DNA from 2 places in the Sporomusa aerivorans genome. Region 2 is predicted to be linked to the other one. Evidence: riboswitches for the same ligand, from Rfam matches in the RefSeq annotation. Region 2 holds a riboswitch; the other holds the start of a gene.
The links. A riboswitch is a leader RNA that binds a small molecule or an ion and turns the genes downstream of it on or off. The one in region 2 is predicted to bind cobalamin.

Region 1: it holds a riboswitch for cobalamin, as region 2 does, so the genes downstream of both, SATMO3_RS05550 (TonB-dependent receptor) here and SATMO3_RS05205 (diguanylate cyclase) in region 2, are expected to answer to the same signal.

What each region holds. Positions count from the first base shown of each region.
Region 1 is NZ_CP156926.1:1,260,312-1,267,118, reverse strand. Features, by position in the region: gene SATMO3_RS05555 (hypothetical protein) at 1-1,112, opposite strand, end outside; gene SATMO3_RS05550 (TonB-dependent receptor) at 1,254-3,860, opposite strand; cobalamin riboswitch at 3,991-4,175, opposite strand; cobalamin riboswitch at 4,334-4,516, opposite strand; gene SATMO3_RS05545 (hypothetical protein) at 4,555-5,364, opposite strand; gene SATMO3_RS05540 (hypothetical protein) at 5,398-5,793, opposite strand; gene SATMO3_RS05535 (type II secretion system protein GspD) at 5,820-6,807, opposite strand, start outside.
Region 2 is NZ_CP156926.1:1,138,973-1,157,057, reverse strand. Features, by position in the region: gene SATMO3_RS05205 (diguanylate cyclase) at 1-1,913, opposite strand, end outside; cobalamin riboswitch at 2,121-2,302, opposite strand; gene SATMO3_RS05200 (class I SAM-dependent methyltransferase) at 2,533-3,390, shown strand; gene SATMO3_RS05195 (DUF3842 family protein) at 3,526-4,005, opposite strand; gene SATMO3_RS05190 (FmdE family protein) at 4,474-5,082, shown strand; gene SATMO3_RS05185 (cyclopropane-fatty-acyl-phospholipid synthase family protein) at 5,088-5,930, shown strand; gene SATMO3_RS05180 (permease) at 6,071-7,003, shown strand; gene SATMO3_RS05175 (TIGR03943 family protein) at 6,990-7,745, shown strand; gene SATMO3_RS05170 (class I SAM-dependent methyltransferase) at 8,329-8,919, opposite strand; gene SATMO3_RS05165 (ECF transporter S component) at 8,909-9,439, opposite strand; gene SATMO3_RS05160 (TonB-dependent receptor plug domain-containing protein) at 9,470-11,512, opposite strand; gene SATMO3_RS05155 (redox-sensing transcriptional repressor Rex) at 11,980-12,675, opposite strand; gene SATMO3_RS05150 (TonB family protein) at 12,778-13,026, opposite strand; gene SATMO3_RS05145 (hypothetical protein) at 13,170-13,355, opposite strand; gene SATMO3_RS05140 (YetF domain-containing protein) at 13,701-14,381, shown strand; gene SATMO3_RS05135 (sensor histidine kinase) at 14,403-16,037, opposite strand; gene SATMO3_RS05130 (response regulator transcription factor) at 16,034-16,726, opposite strand; gene SATMO3_RS05125 (DUF2680 domain-containing protein) at 16,954-17,355, opposite strand; gene SATMO3_RS05120 (NAD(P)/FAD-dependent oxidoreductase) at 17,619-18,085, shown strand, end outside.

The DNA.
Region 1 (6,807 bases), 120 kb from region 2:
AGGCCGGGGAAGATGTCAATCTGATTGCCTTTGACAAACCAGAACCGGTTGCTGTCGGCATAGATGCCCCAGAGATAGCCGGCCGAGTTCACGTCACTGACTTTGGTCCAGGCTGCAGGCGAATTGAGATTGGCCACGCTGGTGCGGTACACGCCGCCCACCATGTTGGCAAAAGATGTATCATAGTTGCCCAGGAATACATAGGCAGTGTTGGCGTCAACGATGGTAATGTCGCGGAAATCGCCGCCCATGGAAGCTGTCTTGGCAACGGGAGTACTGGTGAAGGTAGCCAGGTCGATGATATCCAGACGGGTGTCGGCATTGGCGCTGCCGGCGTTCTGCATGCCGCCCAGGGCGCAGACATACAGCTTGTTGTTAAAATGGTCAAGAGTGAAGGCGTTTTTGCCGACTTTCAAATAGCCGGCATAACTCAAAGCACCCGTAGAGACGTTAATGTCGAACTTCACAACAATACTGTCGGAATACACCGAATAGCCGCCGCTCGGATTGACGGTAAACAGCGCATATAAATTGTTGTCGACAACCGTTAAGCCTTCACCATGGACCGAGGCACCGGCTGGTACGTCTGATGTGGGAATACTCCAGGTTGTCGGGAATTGGTAGTTATATGGTGTTTGTGTATAGCTACTATCCATGTTCACAACAGCAATCTTTGCCAAATCATAACCGGTGGCATACAGCCATTTTCCTTTGGTAGCCACCGCGTGCAGGTTGCGTACGTTACTCCAGGTTGGCGTTGCCAGAGACGTCCATGTGGAAGCAACCGGGTCAATGATTTTATTTGCTATCAAAGTTGCCGGAGCGCTCACATTATACTGGCGCAGCACCAGGCGGCTCTCCGTACCCTGGAAGTAGTTGAACAGTGCCGGGTCGCTGTTTAAACCGGTGACCTTGCTGCTGGACGTAAAGGTGGTTGGATTGCCTGTCCGCTCGCCGCTGATGGCGCCGGCCAGACCTTGTGAATAGCTGGAATCAACCACCGTGTAGCCGAATAAGTTTTCCGTAGCGGCCAGCGCGGCTGAGCTGCCAAGCACGCTCAGTGTCAGGGCTGTCGCGATAACGCGCTTAAGAAAATGGAATTTCATCTTCATTACTCATAACCTCACTTTTCTAATGTTTTCTGTGGGAAAACCCAGAATCACCATCAGTTCTTGCCTGATGTCACCTCCTTTACTGCCAGACTGGAGTCACCTGCCGTGTGTGGCCTCACCTCCCTTACTGCTTGCCGTCATTTAATATCTGTACTGCAGGGTCATATAATAGGTACGGCCTTGCAGCGGATATTCGAGCAAACTGCTAGTACCGATAGCACTGTTAGCATCATAGTCTCGCGTAATCCTCATCTCCGGCCCTTTGTCAAAAAGGTCATTTACGCCGGCGATGATTTGGCAGTCTTTATTAATGTTATATTTTGCTCCCAGACCAACGGTTGTCAGGGAGGTTTGCCCATAGGGCTTATCATTTTCACCTATACCGGTAACCATCTCATCAATATATTTTACTTCGCCGAAAATAGCCAACCGGTTGTCCGGGCGGTAGGTCAGCCGCGCCGAGCCTTCCCATTCCGGCGTATAAAACTGCGGATAATTGAAATAAATCTCGCCGGTTGCGGAGTTAGGCGCATTATACTTGGTCTGCTGCTTGGTATGCAGGTAGGTGCCTGCCAGGCTCATATCCCATTTGTCCCAGTTGAAATCAGTCTGTAATTCCACACCGTTGGCCTGCCCCTTGCGCGCATTGGTATAAGACCAATAATTATAGCCGAAGCGGTAGAGCTGGAGCATATTCTTGGAATCGCGGCCAAAGTAGGTCAATTGCACCTTGGAGGAATTGGCGCCCAGCAGCCTGCCGTCCCAGATGGCCGCCAAGTCCCACTGGGTCCCTTCCTCGGGTACCGGGAATATGCTTTGACCGGCATACCTGGGGTCGTTATAAGCATTAGGCCGGGGCAGAATGCCGGCGCCGTCGCCGGCAATCTCATACAGGTTGAGCAGCCGGTAGTAGGTGCCGTAGGTAGAGCGCAGGGTCAGATGATCGTCCACCTGCTTTTTCAGTGCCACCTGCCAGGTGACCTTGTCATTGACCTGGGAATCCTCCTGATCGACCCATTTATTTAAATCGGATTTTCCCAGCGCCCTGCCCATGACCTTGGAATAATTGTAGCGAATACTGGGAGTCAGCCAGAGGTCGGCGGCCTGGTTGAGGGTAATGGTATCCTGCAATTGGAGATTGAACAGCGTATGTTCATAATAGGTCCGAAACCGCTCGCGATTGGTAAGACTGGGTTCAAAGTCATATTTGTCCATCCGGCTGCCGTTAACATCCATTTTCTCCCTCGACCAGTTGGCCAGGAACTCGAGCAGATGGTTGTCACCGGCCTTATAGGTGCCGTCAATGGCTCCGCCCAGCCGCCGGGAGTCGTAAGCGCTCCATTCTTCAAATACTGCAGGCATTTTGCCAAACTTCTGATAGTCCGGATTGCGGTAACGCTTATCCTGGTCAAGATAGTTAAGCTGCCAGCCCCATTCCAGATTGCCGGTCATATCCCGCCGGCCTACCATCAGCTCCTTGGTGGTCAGTTCCTGCCGCTTCCGCTCGAATTGGTCTGGCAGATCCACTATTGTGCTTAATGCTGGATCCACATCTACTTTTCGGGGCATCCCGCGGTCAATTTTCTTCCAGCTGCCCTTGACCAGCCAGTGGTCGTCCTGCCATTTGATAATAGCGTCAGTGTTTTTGTAGTCGTTATTCTTCCGCCAGCGGGTGTTGTCGTTGGAAAGCTCGGACATTCGTTTTCGTACATCTGCGGTCCCACTGTCAAACATACTTCTTTCATCATCCAGTGCTTGCTTTACCACATCATTATATTTTTGTTCGGTCCAACCACGAGCGCTTATCATAGCTTCTTTGGTTGAAAAACCCCAAGATTTATAATAATTATCAAGCGCAGCATTTAAGTACTGATTGTATTTAGCCGGATTATCGAATGCCGCATAAATGTCCTCTGCAGTAGAAAAATTGGGATTAGTTCCGATATAACCCTCAAGATTGAAATTGATAAAATCAATTGCAAGGTTCAATTCTGCTTGCAACCCCGGCATATCTCTTGCATAGACTTCTTTAGAGTAAGGATTCTCATACCGGAAATCCCCGTCGCTCTCATCACGGTTAATGCCGATCAGCAGGCTGCCGCTCCCTAAAGGCTGGGTGATCTCCAGGCCGGCGGTGGTGCCGCCCCAGGAGCTTTTGCCGATTTGGGCCGAGATGTTGGCTTTGTCCGGCTTCTTGGTAACGATGTTGATGACGCCGCCCATATAGGTGCCGCCAAACCTAGCCGGAATATAGCCGCGGTAGACTTCGATCCGCTCGACATTGTTGATGGGAATTGTCGAGATATCGACAGCCGCATCCCCGCCCAAGTTAGTGAGCACGCCATCCACAAACACGCCCACCTGGGCCGCCGTGCTGCCCCGGACGCTGACGGTGGTATACTGGCCCTTGCCTGACACATAGCGGACATGGACGCCAGGCACGTCCTGCAGCAATTCGGGCAGGGTTTTCTGCTCGCCCTTGTAATCATCAGGCCGGATAACTGTCACCGTGCCCGGGGACAGCTTGGACTCCCAATTCGGGCGCTTGGCTTCGACAGTGATGGCCTCCAGGCTGTAGTCCGGCGTTGCGCCGGCGTCGGTCGCCGCAGTTTCCTCTGTTGCCTGCGACGCTTCGCTGCCGGTCCCGGCCGCATAGCCGATACCGCCGTAAGCCGGCGACAGGCTTAAAGCCAGTGTACAGGCGATACTCATCGCCAAAGCTTTTTTTTGTAGTCTTCGTTGTTTCATTCCTTGACCTCTCCTCTTCCACCTTAGAAACCTCAGTAATTTCTGAAGATACTAGCTGAATCAACCTGCTTTCTCCCTTACCCTCCTCTCGTCACTGACTCGCTAATCCTCTCCCTGTCGCTCGCAGGTCAACGAAGATTGTCCTACAGGCAGTTCTCCTGACTCCAGTTCATCACCGGCCCGGCCTTCCCGGAATGTTTGTCTTCCAGTGGCGTATCAGGACCGGCTCCGTGTTACAGTGGCGGGACCGCGCCGGTTTTTCACCGGTCTTCTCTATTAAACCCTTATTAGGGCACCTGTACTTAAAACTGTCTTACAAATGAAAAATGGATTTCTCCTCTAGTCAACCCGCCAAGCGGCTGCATGCTGACTATAGGAGAAATCCATCTGCCCGGAACTTATGACAGTAAACATACTGCCACAATCCTATGATCCGGAATGGTCAATAATCCCCTACCTATCGCTCGCAGGTCAACGGTGATCGTTGTACAGGCAGTTCTCCTGGCTTTGGCTCATCACTCCCCCAAACCTTCCCAAGACATTTGTCTCAGTGGCATCATATGGGGGTGCTCCTCATTACAGTGGCGGGACCGCGCCGGCTTTTAACCGAACTTCCCTATTAAGCCCCTAAGGGCACCTGTACCTGGCAATATTCAGTTGTCCGGCTATATTTTTCTCTCAGCCGGTTCTTCGTTTATCTACCGGCTTGGTACGGATTGCTAAGATATTGGCACGCTTTTACCGGTCTGCCCCGGAAATACTGTATGAGTTCGCCCGGGGTCGCCAGCCAGTTGAGCCGGTGGTATTCCCAAAGCCAGGGCGCGGTTACCTTGATAGCGTTAAAGCTGTCGAAATATCCCCAGCGGGCAAATACCCGCCCCGAACCGATATCCTGGCGCTGCTCCCACAACTGCGTTAAGGGAACCAGGCGGTAGCCGGCAGGCCCGCCTCCGGCCGCCGCATACAGGGCAGTCGCCGGCAAGGCCCGGCGGCTCTTGCCGAGGGCGGTAATCTCATGGCTTGCGGTCCGGATTTTCACTACCGGATGTCTGCCTTCCAGCCGGACCCGGGAACCGGACCATTTCTGCCACTGGTGATTGCTGTAGGTTACCAGCATGTCCAGCCGCCCGGCGCCGTCAGGCGTTTTGCTTACGGCGGCCAGCACGCCGGTCAGGTCATGCTCATGCCCGCCGCCGGCATGTCTGGGATAGTATTGATAATAGCCGATAAAATAATGGGTGTCACTTTCCACGACCGAGTAGTACATAGCCTGGTCCAACGGGTAGAACAGCAGGTTATACCAGTTGTTATTAAGCCGCCAGTCGCGGTCATAGTTGATCAAAGTAAATATATTCTGCGGTGCGGCCAGGCCGTCGCTGCCATCTGTCTGGCAGATGACCGGCGCCCACCGGGCGGCCATGTCGACCGGCTGGGCGGCCGCCGCCGGCAGCGGGTACAACAGGCATATATACAAGAGCACCAGACAGCTTATGCTTCTTTTCATTTGCTTCTCCTTTACAGTTGCAAAACGGAAACTTTACTTCCGGTTGTATAGCGTTACTTCGTCAATCGCATAAACCTCCAGATTCCAGGTCCCGCCCCTGGGCGGCGACTGGACAAGAACCCCCTGTCCCACAAAAGCAATCAGGTTGCCTGTGGCCAAAGCGGTTTCCAGCAGGCTTTGCAGCCTTGTTTCGGCCGTTCTGACCACTACGCTTTTGCCGGGAGTATCACGGAGTTCCACCACCGCATAGCAGCTATTGGAAAGAGCATAACAATTTATAAGACTGACATGACCAAATAACTGAACGTTTGGCGGCATTAGGACCACGCCGGAAACCGGCGGTACGGCAGTGGCAGCCTGGCCGGCCGCCAGCATGGGGGTGGTTAAAAGCAGCAACGCCAGTGAAACTGCCCGCAATAATTTGCTCATGATTTATATACCTCCTGAGTATATATTTACTCAATTATCTTGGGTGTCAGCATGATGACCAGCTCGGTCTCGGTGATCTGCTTGGAAGTGGAGTGAAACAGCCCCCCCACAAGCGGCAGCTGCCCCAGTATGGGTACTTTGAAGGTGTCCCGGGTTTCCTGTCGCTGAATCAGACCGCCCAGCACAATGGTCACACCGCTTTTAACCCTGAGGGTGGCATCGGCCTGCCGGGTCCGGATATTGGGATTGCCGTTCTTCGTGGTGTCGGTCTTGTTGCTTACTTCCGGCTGAATCCGGGTAGTAATGTATCCGTCTTTATTTACCGCCGGCGTTACCTCCAGCTTAATGCCGACATCCACGTAAACTACCGAGATGATGGGAATACTGCCGGTCGTAGGCTGGGAGCTCTCCACAGCCAGCTTGTCGCCGATCAGGATTTTCGCCGTTACGCCGTCCAGAGTCGCGACCCGCGGACTGGCCAGCAGCCGGCCTTTTTTATTTTCAATCAGGCGGTTGACAACCCCCTGGAGATTAACGCCGTATTTCCCCGTGCCAATCCGGTATGGCAGGTCGTCACTTACCGGCGCAGACGGCAGTTTAGTCGAGGCTCCCCAGTCGACACCGAGGTTGGTCGAATCATCGCGGTTAAGCTCAATAACCTGCACTTCGAACATGACCTGCTTGGGCGGTGTGTCGATCTTGGTCAGCAAATAGTGAATCTGGTCATACACATCCGGGCTACTCATGATCACCAGGGTATTTCGCAGCGGGTCGGTTTTAATCTGGTCTTCAGGCACCACTGCGCTAAGCAGGGGCTTAGCCTGATCGACCTTTAAATAGTCCAACTGTACAACCAGGGGATGTTGCCCATAGGAATCAGGCTGGCTGACTGGCTCAGCCGCCGGTAAAATTTCGCCATCAGCCACAGGCTGCGGATTTACCGGCCTGTCCCCCGGAGATTCAAGCCCTGCCGGGGAAGCCGAGGCAAACCCGGGCAACACAATGAGCAGCAAA
Region 2 (18,085 bases):
TGCCTGCGTTTGTTTTCGTACATACGGGCATCCGCCGTCTGCACCAGGCCGCTTGAACTAACTTCACTGTTGTCGGCTGCGCCGATGCTTACACTTAAGCTCAGTTCGCCGCTTTCATCTTTATACCGCCAGCGGCTTACACTGTGCTGTATGCGTTTGATGATGATCCGGGACTGCTCCAGCAAAATGCCGGGAATGATAACTACAATTTCATCTCCGCCATAGCGAAAAGCGCAATCGTCGGCACGGATGCTTTTAGTAATTATGTGCGCGGTCTCTCTGATCAACAGGTCGCCTGCCACGTGCCCCAGACGGTCGTTTACCGCTTTTAGCCCGTTAATATCAATCATTAATAAAGTCAGCGGCAGCTTTTTCAGATCAGCCTGCAGACAGTAACCGGAAAATTGCTTGTCAAAGGAATGCCGGTTAAAGAGCCCTGTCAGTTTGTCATACTCCGCCAAATACTGTACTTCCTCATGCAGCCGGGCATTGTGGACAGCAACCGCCGTCTGGCTTGCCAGCGCTTCCAGCAGTTGCAACCGTTCCGTATAATCCTCACCCTGACAGACCTTTTCCATATAGAGAACTCCCAGCAGTGTCTCCCTGAATACCAGGGGGATGTGATATTTAATTATATTGCCGCCCTCACGCGTAGCCAAAGTCTTTAGCGAATTGCGTAAAACCGGCACTGCCCAGCGGCAATCAGCCAAACAATTCTCCCTGCTGCTTTCCGGATATACAGCGGCAATATCGTTACCCGGCTCCTCAAGCAGGCATATAGCGGCCTGCCTGACTGCCATGCTTTGGATGACTATTTTCAGAATACCTTTTATTACCTCCGCAATATTAAATGCGGATGCAATAATTTGAGCCGCCTGATACAAGGCTGACTGACGCTCCAAAGCCATGTTCAGCATACGGTTAACCCGCTCACGCTCAGTCACATCAATGGTAACAAGCACAGTACCGATATATTTTCCCGCTGCATCGGTTACCCGGGAATACCGATTTTCAATGAATTTTCCGCCCCTTCCCATCAGGCGGTACCATTCTGTTTTTTCACCTGTTTTTAACTGCGACAGCTTTTCTTCTAAGATGGTCCGCCGGTGCTGCGGGTAGTTTTCCAAAAAATTCTTGCCAAACAGCTCGCCCGCCGGTAATTGCCGCATTTTCTCGGCATACGGGTTGCAAAAAACAACTGTGTTGTTTTTGTCCAGACAGATAATGCCCAGGTTGGATATATTGGCCATATAATGGCTGATGCTGTCAGGCAGGACAACTTCATCGGATTCTTCCTCAGGGATGAATTGGCGGGCAGGTGATATTTTATTGATTATGTCAGGCCCAAGGCTTACGAATATATCGACCAGCCGGGGGTCAAACTGGCTGCCGGCTTTGCACTTAAGCTCAGCCAGCGCCATATCGCGGTTTTTCCATTGCTGATAATTTTGAACGGTTGTCATAACATCAAAAGCTTCCACGATATGAATAATTCTGGCCGGCAGGGGTATTTCCTCCCCGTGCAGCTTTTTGGGATATCCGGTTCCGTCATACCATTCATGATGATACAGTACACTATCGGTTAAATGACGCATTTCTTTTGAGCGCAGCAAAATCTGGCCGCCATATACCGGATGTCGTTCCATTTCCGAACGGTCATACCGGTCATAAATGCCTTGCTTATACAGAACCTTTATCGGCACATTCATTTTGCCGATATCATGCAGCAAAGCTGCAGCGCCAATGTTTACTATCTCCTCGTCCGTGCAGCCGATATGCCGGGCTAGCGTGACCGCATAGCACGCCACGCGTTCCGAGTGTCTGAACACAAAGTTAAACTGGTGGGACAAAATCGCCATATAAAAGTTAAAATCTTCCTGTGTTTCCCAATGAGTCATAACTGATTTTAACATTTCGGTTTCCTCCCCCGCATACTCCTATAAGGCGTCAGCTTTTTTAAATACAAAAAATCCCCACCCAAACAAGGCCGGGAGTGGAAAGAACAGTATGCCAAATAAAAACTCCTGGCAATATTACCAGGAGCAGATCTGCAAACAGACGCCAAAGAGCAAGTCCGCCAGCGCCTACTGTAAATCCCCTCCCCATACCTCGTGGGTCAAAACGGCGATCGTCAGCTAGGCAGTTCTCCTGGCTCCGGATCATAGCTTGCTTAAACCTTCCCAGGAGGTAAATCCCAGTGGCGTATCTTAAGATTGCTCCCCGTTACAGTGGCGGGACCGCGCCGGCTTTTAACCGGACTTCCCTATTAAGCCCGTAGGGCACCTAACTCATAATATGTAGTTGATTATTTCCAAGATAACCGTATCATATCCGGATATTGTTGTCAATACAGGCTCCGCAAGTATGCCTGAAGCTTGTTACGGATTGACATTTAAGGCAAAACAATTTATATTTAGACTAGTAGTTTGAATCATGAAGATTCAACAAGCCGGTATGAAACCTGAGGATATCTCCTCCTGGATTTTCATGCCTTTTTTCAATTGACCGCAATAATCAAAGAAGGTGACATATATGTGCAACACCAGGTTCTGGACTGACGCCTGGCAGGAAGTACGCGAAACGTCCTCACAGGCGCCAAGCTATGGCAATAAAGAAGGCTGGCAGCAGTTTTGGAATACCTATGCCGAACTGCACGCGCTGCGCAACCGCCAAAGCCGTTCCATATATAACGCAGTTGTCGACGGGCTCATCGCCGACGGAGTAATCAGCGCCTTTAGCGAAGTTCTGGATATTGGCTGCGGGCCCGGCACCTATACCCTGCCGTTAGCCACCAAGGCCAGACATGTAACCGGTCTGGATACCGCCGGCCAGATGCTGGCTATGCTTAGGTCTGAATCCATTCATGAGGGCCTTACCTGCCGGCTTACGCCCCGGCAGGGCGACTGGTTGGATTTCCCGTCCGAACCGGCCTATGATGTGGTGTTTGCCGCTAACACGGCGGCTATTAACGACTATGACAGCTTAATGAAAATGAATGATGTTTCCCGCGGCGTCTGCTGCCTGATCGGTTTCGCCGGTACATATCATATAAAAGTCCGCACCCTCTTGTGGGAACATTTGATGGGAACGCCGCCCGAACACGCTGCATTTGATATTCAATATCCCTTTAACATTCTCTATCAGGAGCGTTATCTGCCGAATATCAAGTTCTACAGCTACCGGGAACGGTACCGGGAAACCCTGGCTTATATGATTGAATACTATACCAGTTATTTCAAGCTGTTCGGACTGGAAGGCCCGGAAATAACGGCCAAGATCACCGAGTTCCTGGCTAACCGGGCTGTTGAGGATTACTGCACAGAGCTTATAAATACCACTATTGGCGTGCTCTGGTGGCGCGCTGACCGCAAAACGGCTGCTTTAGAATAATGCCAGAATAGCATAAAGAAAACACGGTTTGCCCGAGCCTTTGGCAAAAGTGGAAATCGATGTTGCCCTTATCCAGGCGAAAGTTATACTTTCTATCAGGAAAATAAAAACAACCCGTGCCGGGTTGTTTTTATTTCACCATGCTTTACACTGAACAAGCTCGTTTACTTTAGCAACCGCTTCTTTTATCGAATTGACCAGCGGCCGGCTTTCCAGTCCGATAATATCAAAGTGTTGTTGATTTACCGGTATTAATACTTTATGTGCATCAGCTGAGGCGACAGCTTCGGCAATTCTGGGTGTAATTTCCCCCATCAGTGAATTAGGAATAATAATACCAATTGGACCTACCACCACATCCACTTTGCGTATGGAAACAATAACGGCATTTTCTCCGGTCGCGCCGCGCATGGCTCCTGCCCGCACCATGTTGTTGGTCGCTAACGCATTGGTGCCTAAGGCGATAATATCCGCTTTTTGTCCCAGTTGTGCTGAAAGCTGGGAAACCAACTGCACCCCAAGGCCCCCGCCCATACCATCAATAACTGCAATTAACATGACCTTTGTACCACCTTCCGCTAAACTGGACGATTGACGTATGTAATTCGTCAGCAAAAATTAAACTCCTGCTGACCTTTCATCGCCTGTTACTGAACGCAAGCATAGCATGCCACTCCATAAAAAGGCATTGGTGTGATCCGGCAAATCGGCCAGCACAACTGAAATAAACTTGCATTAAAAAAGCCATTAAAGACACCTGCTTACGCAGAAGCCTTCATGGCTGCTTAAATTTTCATTATAAATATTTCGGCGCTAAAGATTTCATTGAAAAGCCGCCTTCTCGCGGCCCAAGACAGCTTCAGCTGTCTTACTGTATTGAATTGTAACAAAATTCACTAATGTTGTCAATCAGCCGCTGCAAATTATCCATTTGACAATATTACCCACATAATTGATAATATAGTTATCCTAGTAAAAATCATTGTACGTGGAGTTAAGGTATGAAACCTTTTTTAAGAGCGTAAGTTCTTTTAACGGACATGCCTTTTTTTATTCTCAATATATTAAGCGGGAGGAATGAATATGTCTCATTTTCCTACAGACTACCAACAGGCCGTTGATTTCCACGGTCACAGCTGCCCCGGGCTGACTATTGGCTATTTAGCGGCCAGGATTGCCCTGTCCCGCCTCAAGGTAGAGAAGGCTCAGGACGAAGAACTTGTCGCCATTGTCGAATCTGACGGCTGCGGCATTGATGCCATTCAGGTCCTTTTAGGCTGTACCATCGGGAAGGGGAACCTGATTTATAAAGATGTCGGCAAGCAGGCCTATACCGTTGGCAACCGCAGGACCGGACAAGCCGTGCGGGTAGTAGCGCAAAATACTTCTGCGCCGCTTACCGCTGAGCAGGAAGCCATGCGGGCAGCCGTATTCAGCGGCCAGGCTACTGCTGAGCAGGAAACCGCCTGGCAGCAGCTACAGCAGGAACGTATTGCCAAGTTGCTGGCCACTCCGCCCGAAGCCCTCTTCAAGATTCATGAGGCAAAACTTAAACTGCCGCCGGAAGCTAAACTATTTAACTCTGTCACCTGTGAGTACTGCGGCGAAAAAGTCATGGAAGCCCGCGCCCGCCTGCGGGATGGAAAAATCGCCTGTCTGGCCTGCACGGAAGATTATAGCCGTGGATGGTAAGCCGCATGTATAACGCACAGTTTTGGGCTAAAGCCTGGGAAGAGTATAGCAGCAGCACCCGCAAACGCCGGCCAGACCCCGAGGCCTGGAAGGAGTTCTGGAATAGTTTCTCCGGCCGTTACGCTGAACATAATGCGTCCAATAAAGAAGTCCATGAGAAAATCATTAATGATCTTGCTGCCCAGGGAGCTTTCCGGTCTGGCGACAGTCTGCTGGATATTGGCTGCGGACCGGGAACCTACGCCTTGCCGTTAGCCGCGCGCGAAGTCAAAGTAACCGCTATGGATACCGCTGCGCAAATGTTAGCCGTACTTAAGAGTCAGGCTGAGCAGGCGGGTTTAGCAGAGAACATCCGGCCTTACCATGCCGACTGGCATGATCTGCCGGCGGAACCGGCATTTGATATAGCCTTTGCCGCGAAAAGTCCGGCCATTCGCGATTATGACAGCCTGATGAAAATGACCAAGATAGCCCGCAAAGGCTGCTGCCTCATCGGCTTCGCCGGCCAGCATGATTTGGACCTGCGCCGCCTGTTGTGGGAGAAGCTCCTGGAAGAGCCTGCGCCCGGTCCATCCTTTGATATTATCTATCCGCTCAACATCCTCTATCAGAAGGGGTACCGGCCGCATGTTTCGTTTTACAGTTATAGCCAGTCTCAGGACGAACCGCTAGGCTATCTTATCGATCACTATACCCGTTACTTTGCCATGCTGGGTGTGGCCGGTCCGGAAACGGCCGCCAAGATTCACAACTTCTTGCAGGAACGTGCCGTCAATGGGTATTGCACTGAGCAGTCAGCGACAACCGTTGGGGTTATGTGGTGGGAAGTAAAACAGGAAAAGGACTGAACGTACACGCTACGTTCAGTCCTCTCCTGTTTTTCCTGCCAATACTGCGATTTTTACTAACCTTCTGAGTTATTAAGAATATTCTTGTTTAGTTCCCATATAATGTATCAAAATCCTATTGCCCAGGCAGGAGGTTTAGTATGCAAGAGTTCAATACCATTTTTCTCAGTATCATTATGGAGGCACTGCCGCTAGTGCTCGTTGGCGTTTTTGTCTCCGCCGCCATTCACTCCTTCATTCCGCCGGAATGGATCCAGCGCTTATTGCCGCGCACCCGTTTTGGGGGAATTATCGCCGCTTGTTTACTGGGTCTTATCCTGCCACTGTGTGAATGCGGCATGGCTCCGGTTGTAAGACGGTTAATTCAAAAGGGTATTCCGCCGTACATTGCGATTACCTTTATGCTTTCTGCCCCGATTATCAACCCGCTTGTCGTCTGGTCAACTTACCTGGCGTTTTCCTCATTCCCCTCCATGGTCATCTACCGTATGGCCGGAGCTTTTTTGTCGGTTGTCATAATCGCTTTTATCATCAGCAGTATGCGGCAGCGCGCCGTCCTGGCCGGCGGCGATTTAGCGGCGACTCAATGCTGCAGTCATCATGAACATCATCAGCCCCACCTTCCCGCCAACTTTACCGGCCGGATTCGCAATATGCTGTATCATGCCTGCGACGAGTTCTTTGATATGGGCCGGTTTCTGCTGATTGGCTCTTTCCTGGCCGCATTAATTCAAGTGACAGTCCCCCGCCTGTCTTTACTGTCGTTTGGGCAGGAACCAATTTACGCAGTTGGCGGTATGATGGGCTTTGCTTTTCTTATCTCGGTATGCTCCCAGGCCGATGCGTTTATTGCCGCGCCTTTTCTGGAACACTTTACTACCGGATCGCTGGCAGCGTTTCTCATCTTTGGTCCCATGCTTGACGTCAAAAATACAATTATGCTGTTTACCGTCTTTAAGCCTTCCTTTGTTATAAAGCTCGTGCTGGTTATTACGGCTGTCGTCTTTGCGGTAAGCCTGTCTATGGTATATCTGCCTGAAGTCTGGGAGGTGATCTGCCGTGTTCCGTTATAAGCCGCTGGCGGAAAATCTACTAAAACTCAGTGTGCTGCTGGGCTTTAGCCTGCTATTTTATAACGCGCTGACAGAAGAGAGTCTGACCCGGATTATTAACCCGCAGTTTATCGGCAATATAAAATTGGGTTTGGCGCTCTTAATCCTGCTGACAGCAATTCAGACACTAAAAGCTTTTGACCGGCGGCATAACAAGGCCTGCAGCTGTCACCATACCGTCGGTCAACTATCCTATATGATCTTTATCGGCACCCTGTTTCTCGGTCTGATGATTCCCGCCAGTCCCCTCGGCTCAGCAACAGCAGAACAAAAAGGCCTAAAATACATTCATGCGGCTTCCGCCGCCCCGGTTAGTTTGCCTGCAGTCTCCCCGTCTCAGCCGGCTGTAATAATAAACGATGAAAATCACATCAGGCAGGTGACTGCCTTATACGAGAATACACCGGCTTTTGTTGGCAGAGAGCTCCAGATTCGCGGCTTTGTCTACCATCCGGATCAAATACCGGCCAACCATTTTATGGTCGCCCGCTTCGAGATATCCTGCTGTGCCGCCGATGCCATACCAAGCGGCCTGTTTGTTGAATGGAACGAGGAACGCAGCCTGAAAAACGACAGCTGGGTGGAAATTCAGGGTAAAGTAGACACTTTCGTTTATCTTGGCAATAAACTGCCTGTGATTAAGGCTAACCGGGTCACTCCGATCAAACCGCTGAGCAGCCCTTATGTCTATAGCAACAAATAATATATGAAGCTCTTTCCGGGATAAGCCGAACAGCAAAAACTCTTTTGTCGTTCATCCACAGGGCGAATAAACAACAAAAGAGTTTTACCTTATTGTTTAGATTGATTACGCTGTGACTGCTTAGTTTTCCGCAGCGTGTCAGTCAGACACCAGACCCGTAGTAAAAAAGGCCCGCCAAATAAGAGAATGATCAAAAGCATACTTAAAAAGCCAGCATGCGAGCCGCTAGGTTCAGACAAGTTATCACCCTCCTTTGTTTTTAGTGAAGGTTTTCACTTTATTGGGTAATACCTCCTCTCCAACAATTACTTATTGTAAAAAGGCATGAAGCTAAAAAGGATGTATAATCCTTTTAAGGCTTCATGCCTTTTTTACAAGGTCAACGGTTACCGCGAGCTTCAACCTATAGCCGGAATTATTACAGTATATTAATGCAAATAAACTTATATGCAGTGCTGATTATTATCTTTTTTTGCTGCCAGCTCAGCAGTATTATATGACGCATGTCGCTCCTGATCACCTTGACTGGCGCAATCGTGCGTCCCCCTAACTTCGCAATAGCGTCTTAGAGATTTTCCTTTCATTAAGCTTTTAGCCCTTTTATGAAATAGCGATCATTATCATCAATTGTCTCTCCCACCGTAAAGCCATTTGCTAAAAACAGTTCTTTTACAGCTTCAGCAGGCGCTAGCCTGTCGTCTTGAACTACCTTACTGCCTTGGTGAATGGCATTCACCTGCTCTCTTGAAATATCATGCATAATGACAAGTTGCCCCCCTGGCCGCAGCATATCCCGCATCCTTACCAGAAACTGAGGCTTATCCTTGATATGGGGGAAAAAGTTGAAACAGATAATCGCATCAAATGCTTTGCCGGCAGTATATTGCATAATATCAGCGACAGCAAATTCAATACCCCCGAGGCCGCCGTGTTTTTCTTCGGCTTTGGCCAGCATGTTACCGGAGAAGTCGACCGCGGTAATAGTACCGCCAGTACCGACAGCCCGCTTCAAAAAGGGCAGCAGCACACCGGTACCGCTCCCGGCGTCCAACACCCCGGAACCGGGAATGAGACCGATCAGATCTACAAGCTGATTGATTTTTTCGGCATCAGCGGCCCGCATAGTATCCCACTGCCCGGCGATAGTATCGAAAAATTCCCGTTCATGAGTCATGTGCATTCCTCCTTACAGTCCCCGCAGCCTCCAGCTTTTTAACCAGCAGCGGGACAAAGACTAACTGAATAGCTACTCCCGGAATACCGGTAGTAATAACACCGGTAATATAAGTCATTGGATTCATTGTAAGGCCAAAGAGACCGGCAAGGCAAGCGACAACACTTAAAGCCGCCATACGTCCGGCAATCATGGCTGCCACTAATGCCCCTATGAGCGGCAGCTTACGCTCCTTATACAAATATCCGGCCAAAGCGCCATAAACACCGAGTTCTGCTGCCATAACGGGCAGCATTGGCAATAAAGGAGGCATACCGGTCATGATGCTGCTGACTACCGGGGTGAGCGCACCTGTAGTTAGCCCGCCTCTTATCCCCAGTAACAGGCCAGCCATAAATACCGGAATGTGCATAGGTAAAAACACGGGGCCGGCGCCGCCAACCAGGTGAAAAACCATAGGCAAGGTCAACCCCAGCGCGATAAATATGGCGATGTGGATCAGATTCCGTGTATAACTCATAACACACCTTCTTACAGTGAGCAGTCGCGTTTATATTTTCTGGGTCAGGCTGACATAGTACGCCCGACCTGGCATCGGATAACCCAGTTGCTCAACATACTGCTTATCAAAGATGTTATCAACATAAAAGCTGATATTCCTTGTTTTATCAAGCTCTCTTACTATCGCCAGGTTATGGACGGTATAACTGCTAATAGTGCTTACCGCACTATTGTACCACGCTTTTTGCTGACCGGTGAAATTCACGCTGTATCTTACCTGCCAGGGCCTGGCATCATACTGGTAGGCAAGCGAGGCTTTATGCTGAGGGCTGTAATCCAGCTCATTAACCATACCGGCGTCAGGACGGATTGCGCCGCTTTTGGAGGTATGCTGATTGGTGTAATTCAAGATAATCCTGTTGGAGTCATCCATTTTGAGGACATTTTCCCATTCGGCGCCCCATACCTTGGCCTGATCAATGTTATAGCAAAAAAACGGGAAAGAATGCTGGAAGTTTATATAGTCATCAATATCCTGGTAGAAGAATGTAACCTTTGTGCTGTATTTCTCACTGATCTTTTTCTCAATACCGGTCTCATAGCTGTATCCCTTTTCCGGTTTAAGCTGCTGCTGGTAGCCTGGGTTAACGTTACCGGCTTTCACTGCCGCATTATAATTCTGGGACCACCAGTAGTATTCCGCCATAGACGGCGAACGCCATAACCGGTTTACCGAGATAAAGGTATTGGTAGTATCATTATTACGGAATGATAAGCTTAGTTTGGGAGACAGGGAATCAGCATCGTAATCACGCATTGCCGTTGCCCGGCTGTCATCCTGGCTGGCTGATAAGTGGTCATACCGTAAGCCAAAATATGCCGACCATCTTCCGTTCAGTTTCCAGCTGTCATCCACATAGGCTCCCCACAGGTCAATCTTTTGGGACGGATAGATCTGATCAATGCTGCCCACCGGACGGATATCATAATAGCCGTAGCCGTAACGCAGGCGTTTGTATTCACTACCATAGCCAATGGTATGCCCGCTCACTTTGGTTTGACCGGAGAAGCCAATATTGTCGGATTTATCACTGACTATGGTGCGATCCATATCCACTGCCGTACCGGCAGCATTGTAATTAACTTCACGGCGTTTTTCGTTATTCTTCCAGTAGTCGATTTGCCAAAAGCCGGTTTCCGTCTTGTGCCGGTAGGCAAAGTCATAATAAGTGTTGTCTTTTTCCCAGTACGCCCCCGGGTTAAGTGGATATGAGGGAATAGAGGGACTAAAGGATGGGGCTGGCGACAGGCTTTCGCCGTCACTGACCGGATATCCGGGGTCATAATTTCCCGCCTTATTTTCAAGAATATATCCCCGTTTGGCCTCCGTACGGTTTACACCGGCAGAGATGCTGTTTTTGCCGTCGATATCATAATTCATCCTCAAGCCAAACTGTTTGGCATCATAGTCATTGTTGCGCAGGTATGCGTCTGCCCCGGTCTTATTGGCAATTACGTTAAAATCGAGTTTTCCGGCTGAGCCGCTATAGTTGAATAAATAATCATACCGGCCATTGCTGCCGGATAGAATATTGATCTCACCGCCATTAATGCCTTTATCCCGGGTAATAATGTTGATAACCCCGCCCAGGGTATTGCCGTGCGCGGCCGATTTGCCGCCTTTGATAATCTGAATTTTTTCCACTGTATTGAGCGGAATGGTTGTCCAATCCACATACTGTCCGCCCATAACCCCGGCCGAATTAATTTGCCGGCCGTTTAGAAGAATGGTATATCGCCGTGCGTCAAATCCCCGCAGCTTGATCGTACTGTCCTGATTGTCACCGGCAATAGCCCGCTGATGCACGTCAATACCCGCAGAACTGCGCAAAAGCTCGGGAATAGTGGCGGCCTTGCCGGGACTCACCGTTTTTACGCTGACGGTAGTGTCTGCATTATCTTTGCTGACAGAATCGGCCTGAATTATAATTTCCTCCAGGTTGTACGTCGGTGCGTCCTCGGCCATAACCGTCATACCTGCTAATAGCAGTCCGGCTGTAACTGCAACAAGTGCTTTCTTATTTAATTTCACTCTTCTCTCCTCCAACATACCCAAAGTTACTTTCTGTTTTGATAAGAAAAGACTTGGCTTGTGTCAAGTCCTTCAGGACGCCGGCAGAAGCCTTAGTCGTTCTTACTTATTATCAGAAAGGGGATATACTTTCTGATAATGTAAAAAAAACACGGCTGGCGCCGAGCCTTTGGCGAAAGCGGAAGCCGATGTTGCCCTTATCCAGGCGAAAGTTATACTTTCTATCAGGATAATATAGCCGTCAAGGCCTTGCTATCATATACCCATCTGCCATCCTCCTCTACTTTAGAAAATAAAAAAGGTATGAAAACCGGCAGGAGCTATACGCCCCCAAAGGTTTCATACCTTAATCGACAATTTTCACTTTATGGCCGACAATACTTTGTAAGAGTTTTCACAACCCTTTTTCCAGGGTTAATTTTACACTATTGGGAAGCTTTTGTAAATACTAAAGAAATAATTAACTTTTACCCCAGTGCACAATGTAACTCATGTTCTCCCTGTTGATATCCGGCGACTTCTGTGGAGGGTGTGCTCAGATTATAGGACAACTGGCTTAGGCACGAAGTTACATTTATTTGACTTAAAGTAACAGTGTCCGGAACCGTAACCGAAGCCGACGAAAAGTTGGCTATGCCTTTAATACCGGCCTTAATCAACGCGTTGGCAACTGCCTGCGTTTTCTTGGGAGGCACAGCAATTATCCCAATGGAAATATTACCGGATTTTATTACATTCCCTAATTTCTGCGGGGAATGTACCGTCAAATTTAAGCCGGAAATTTTATGCCCTTGATTCTTGTTATCAAGGTCAACAACTGCCTTGATTGTAAAACCGGGCGGTAACAGCTGGCTATAGCCGGCTGCACCGGAAAACGGAATTCCCATCCCCACAAATACCGAGTTCCATATAGCATTATACCCCAGGATCTCCCCTACCCAGGACATTAGATAATCTACCTCATAGCCAACTCCTTTGGTGCCAAAACCGCCAAAATACGCCAGATCACGGCGAATAACCGAAGACGCAATGCCTGTACGCTGGCCTAATTGAGTGGATGCGCAAACCAACTCTCCTTCGTCCTTCATTTTTTTCAAGGCCGAATAATAAACTGCCATTCGCGCAATAGTGAGCTTGGATACTTCTTCCCGTGCCTTAATCATTAATAATCAACTCCTGGATGTAATATACTCAAAATAAAAGGCATGAAGCAGCGACAGTACCGTCGGCTTCATACCCACAATTCTCCAAAATATAAAATTACCCTAATTCAACCTAAATACGACTGACAGTGTCGTAAAACATCTTACAGTTCGGCCGCCGACTGCTTCCTGTGCAGGCACAAACCGCCATTTGCGGACAGCCTGCAAGGCAGCCTCGTCGAACGACTGACGGCCTGAGGAACGTGCAATCTGCACCTCGCCAGTGCGTCCGTTTTCCAAAACCTCAATTTTTACACCTACAATACTGCTAAATGAGGATATCATCCCAATAACGGTACCCAATAGTCCCAAGGAGGCGCCATGGCCGCCTGAGCTGCAGTGCTGGTCATGGCACTCTATAAATCGCAGGCGTCAGAACGAATGTTAAGCAAACCGTTCGACAGCATTGCTGCCGTAACGCCGCCGGTACTTTCACACACCCTGAGCGCTCCTTCTCAGTCATACCGCTTAAGTCTGGGTTCCAGTTCTGTCATAAGGCTATTTATATCTGTTGCGGCCTTGCGGAAATACTGGTAGCGCTCGACTGCAATTGCAATTACTAGCAAAGAACAGACCAGCAGCGGATACATAACATAGCCGCCTTTTTGAAAAAGTTCAATACTACTATTAATAACGTCCATAATCTCCCCCGTTATATTAGTGCTGCTGCAGTATTTCCGTCATTATCACCTCCGTCGGGTAAATAAAAAAGGCATGCAAACCAATGAAAACTTCACGTTTTCTTAAGGTTTCATGCCCTAATCATTACTATAAAATTTTATAGAATTTTATAAAATTATCATTCAGTCCTATTCTGTAAGAGTTTTCACAACCCTTGTATCAGCACTTATTTTACACTGTATTCAATATTTTGTAAATAGTTTACTTTTAAAGCGACGCACTCCCCACTCCCAAAACATGCCGGTAATAAAACATCTCAAGTTGACAACTCTAATAGTAAGGATGGATATGAAAGGATGGCTGCCATGACCGACATCATCGAGTATGCCTTGCGAACCGTGCTTGCTTATGTGATCCTCTTGTTCGTTATCCGGACACTGGGTCGCAAAGAAATTGCCCACGCTACCTTATTCGATTTTGTCAGTACCGCCACCCTAGGCTTATTAACGGTTTCCACCCTGGTTGTCCAGACCGTCCCCTTCACAGCCGGCTTAACAATCCTGGCTATCTGGGGCACTTGCATCCTGACCGGCAACCTGATAACGATTCGAAGCCAACCGGCCCGGAAGTTTCTTGAAATGGATCCGGTCATGGTTATTCATAGCGGCAGAATTCTGGAAAACAATCTGAAAAAATCCAGATATAATGTCAACTGTCTATTGGAACAGCTGAAGCTTAATAACATTGCCGATCTGTCCCAGGTAGAAATCGGCATTTTAACAACAGACGGGGAACTTAACCTTATAACCAGGGCAGCTCTGGAGCTACCGGCTGCAGTTATGGGGAATTTCACCGGTAAGGAGTTAATCATAGACGGCCAGGTGATTGAGACTGCTTTGCGCCGTAACGGTTTCACCCGGGAGTGGCTGCAGTACGAGCTTGACAAACGCGCCATTGCCAGCATAGCCGATGTGGCATTGGCAACGATTACACCGACCGGCAGACTGTATATTGATGTTAAGGATGATACTCCGGCTAAGAGCTGACTGCTTTTAGTTTCAGCAAAATCACACCGGCAGACACGGAATTTTAACAGTAAAGGCTGTTCCTTTCCCAGGTGTGCTTGTCACTTCAGCCTCAGCCCCATGCAGACTGATTATTTCCCTGGCAATAGCCAACCCCAGGCCGGTGCCGCCGCCGGCACGGGTACGGGCTTTGTCTGCTTTATAAAACCGTTCCCAAATATATGGCAGGTCTTCTGCCGGAATACCGGCGCCTGTATCGGCAATGACCAGGGTTATGTTCTTAGCGTCTGCTGTTACATCGACAGTAATGGCCCCTCCTGCCGGAGTATATTTCAGTGCGTTATCCAGCAAAATAACAACCAGTTGGGTAAGCCTGTCGCCATTACCGGTTATTTCCGGTACATTGCCGGCAATATGGGCGACTAGTTTTACGTCCTGAGACAAGCTTTTTTGACTAAACATTGTCACAACGTTATGGACAAGCTCACTTAAAGAAACCGGCTCTTTCTCTAAAGCAGCCGTATTTGCTTCTAACTGACTCAAGTCCAATAGTTCGGCGATAAGTTTTTCCAAGCGTACGGTTTCGTCCCGCATAATTTGATGATATTTGGCCATTTGTTCCGGTCCGGATACCGTTCCGTCCAGGAGCGCTTCATTGTAGCCGCGGATAATAGTTAGCGGCGTTCTCAGCTCGTGCGACACATTAGCCACAAAATCCCGCCGGAGTTTGTCGGTCTCTTTGGTTTTGTCGACAAAGTCGCCAAGGGCTTTGCCCAGGGAGAGAAGCGAACGGCTTAGGTCCCCCACTTCGTCATTGGTTTCGACTTTTACCCGGGCGGCATAGTCACCGTCAGCCATGGCGGCGGCCACTGCCTGCATAGACTTGAGAGGACGAATAATGCCTGCCGCCAGATAATTGGCGATACATACGGTGATCAGGACAGCTAAAGCCCCGGCAGCAGCAAGATACCAGTATATCCGGCTGAGAAAGTCGTCAAAGCCAGCTAACGGGGCATGAATCAGGATGGTCCCTTTCCTCTCGGTACCGGCTGTCAGCGGTACCCCCACCACCAACATATTCTCCTCATAATAAGGATGATAAAAAGTAACATCCCAGGCTGTCGTCCCGGCAGTTTCTACCTGCTGTTTGATGATTTCCAGCCCCTGAATATCCGTAAGCTTCCGTTCCGGATTCCGGGGCAGCACAGTATCGGAAACACCGTCCTGTCTGTTCATCATTCCCCGGTGTTTGCCCATACCGGAGCCATGATGCATCCCGCCTGCCTCCTCCTCACCAACTGCACAGGCCATGGAAGAGCCCATAGGGCTTTTTTTCATCATACCGGACCGGTAATGGTGAAATCCACCGGTTACAGGCTGTTGCTCCACAGAGGCCGCGATGATCGTAAGGGAACTGTCCGTAACCCATACCCGGGCGCCAAGCAAGCTGTCAATACTGTTAATAAAACCAGCCAGTTGGCTGTAGGATATCTGGCCCGCGTAGTAGCTTTCCACCACCCGGGCCGTTTCATAGGCCTTGTCGGTGAACTCCCGCTTTTTGCTGGCTATAAAATAGTCCCGGATAAGAAGTGAAACGCCGGTGGAAACGCTGGCCAGCACCAGCGCAACAACTATGATAAAACTTCCCAAGAGTTTGTATTGGAGCGACAGCCTCACTTTTTCACCTCAAACTTATAGCCTATGCCCCAGACAGTTTTGATGTCCCAGGGAGAGCAGGCAGTAATCGCCAGTTTTTTCCGGATGCGTTTTATATGGGTGTCAACAGTCCGGGTATCCCCGCAGTAGCTGTAACCCCATACACTCTCTAACAGCTGTTCCCGCGAAAAAGCCAGGCCTGGATGAGAGGCCATATGCCATAACAGTTCCATCTCTTTGTTGGCAAAGGGAATGTCCTGTTCAAATACAGTTACCGAATGTCTGGCCATATCGATCAGCAAATGCGGAAAACTCAATGCGGCTGCCGGCGGTTCCTGCTGCGCCGCCTGCCGGCGCAGCACTGCCCTGACCCGGGCGACAACCTCCCGGGGATTAAACGGTTTAGTGACATAGTCATCGGCCCCCAGTTCAAGCCCCAGGATACGGTCATCGTCTTCGGCCCGTGAAGTCAGCATGAGCATCGGTATATTCGAGAACTTCCGGATTTGCCGGCAAACCTCGATACCGTCCAGGACCGGCATCATAATATCCAAAATAATAATATCCGGTTTTTTCTCCTGGTGTTTGATAAGCGCCTCAGCCCCGTCAACTGCTTCTTCAACTAAAAAGCCTTCCTTGGTAAGATACAAGCCCAGGAGTTCCCTGATAGACGGCTCATCATCCACCACCAGTACCATTTTATCATTCACGGTAATTCACCTCACTGCTAAGAGTACCGCGTCAACCCTAATGCTGTGGCTACTGCCGGGATTCATTTATCCGACGACTTAGCTTTAAGCCGGGGTAAAACCCCGCCTAAGCTAAGTCTACTTTATCCACAGTTTTTAACGTTGTCACAGTACTAGCATACCATAAGCAGGCCACTAACCAAAGCAGCCTGCCGCACTTTGCCGGCAGGCTGCCTAACCATATTTTTTTATTGCGCTGATCCCGGCGCACTGTAATTACCGCAGCCGCCTTGCATGTGCATGGATCCCATTCCCTTACCGTGACCCATCATGCCCGGTCCCCGGAAATTCCCGTCGCGGTGGTGTTGTTCCAGCCAGTTAATTTGCTGGTCGGCCTGTTCCTGGGTTAACCAGCCCCATTCCACCTGTTTCTGCAGGACTTGCTTGCGGTGTTCCAATCCTTCCTGGCGCCAGGTTTCGATTTGCGCTTTTTGCTCTTCAGTCAGGTTAACCTGCTGGCTATTGGGTCCCCATGCCAGGCAAAAAGCGCCGGACTGATCAGGATTCATTGCCGGAGCAGCAAAAGCGACGGCGCCTGCCAGTGATACCACCAGAACGCCAATAAGGGCCGCTATAGTTGTCTTGCTCATGTCACTCACTCCTCAGCTTTATTTGCCTTAAGTATAGCTGATTTTTCCGCTGAAGGTGTGACGAAACTGTGAACAATTTGTGAAACTGTCTGGCTATGACCCATACATTGACTTATCACCATTTCGCCATTAAGATTAAAGTTGGCGGGCACAACCGCTTGTAATATTTTCATATGCAGATATTTTCCTATTTACAAACAATATTTATTAAAGTATAATGTTTTTCGGTTTGTGCCACAATCACAGGGAAAGGTGGTTTTGTAATGCCAGAGAAGTTTGATATTGGTATTGTCGGTGGAGGACCGGCCGGCATATTTGCCGCTTATGAGCTTGTTAGCAACAATCCGGATGTTAAAATTGTACTTATAGAGGCCGGACACGATATTTATTCCCGCAGTTGCCCCATTTCCGATAAGAAAGTGCCCTCCTGCATCAAGTGCAATCCCTGCGGCATTATGCGCGGTTTTGGCGGCGCCGGCGCCTTCTCGGATGGTAAATATAACTTTACTACCCAGTTTGGCGGCTGGTTGAATGAATATCTCCCCGACCAAAAAGTGCTTGATCTCATCGACTACGTCGATCAAATCAATGTAAAATATGGTGCGCCGGCTGAATACTTCAGCACCCTGAACAGTAACCTCGGTAAAGAGGCGCTAAAATATGACCTCCATCTTTTAGATGCCAAGGTGCGGCATTTAGGCACCGAAAACAATTTAAGAATTATGCAGTC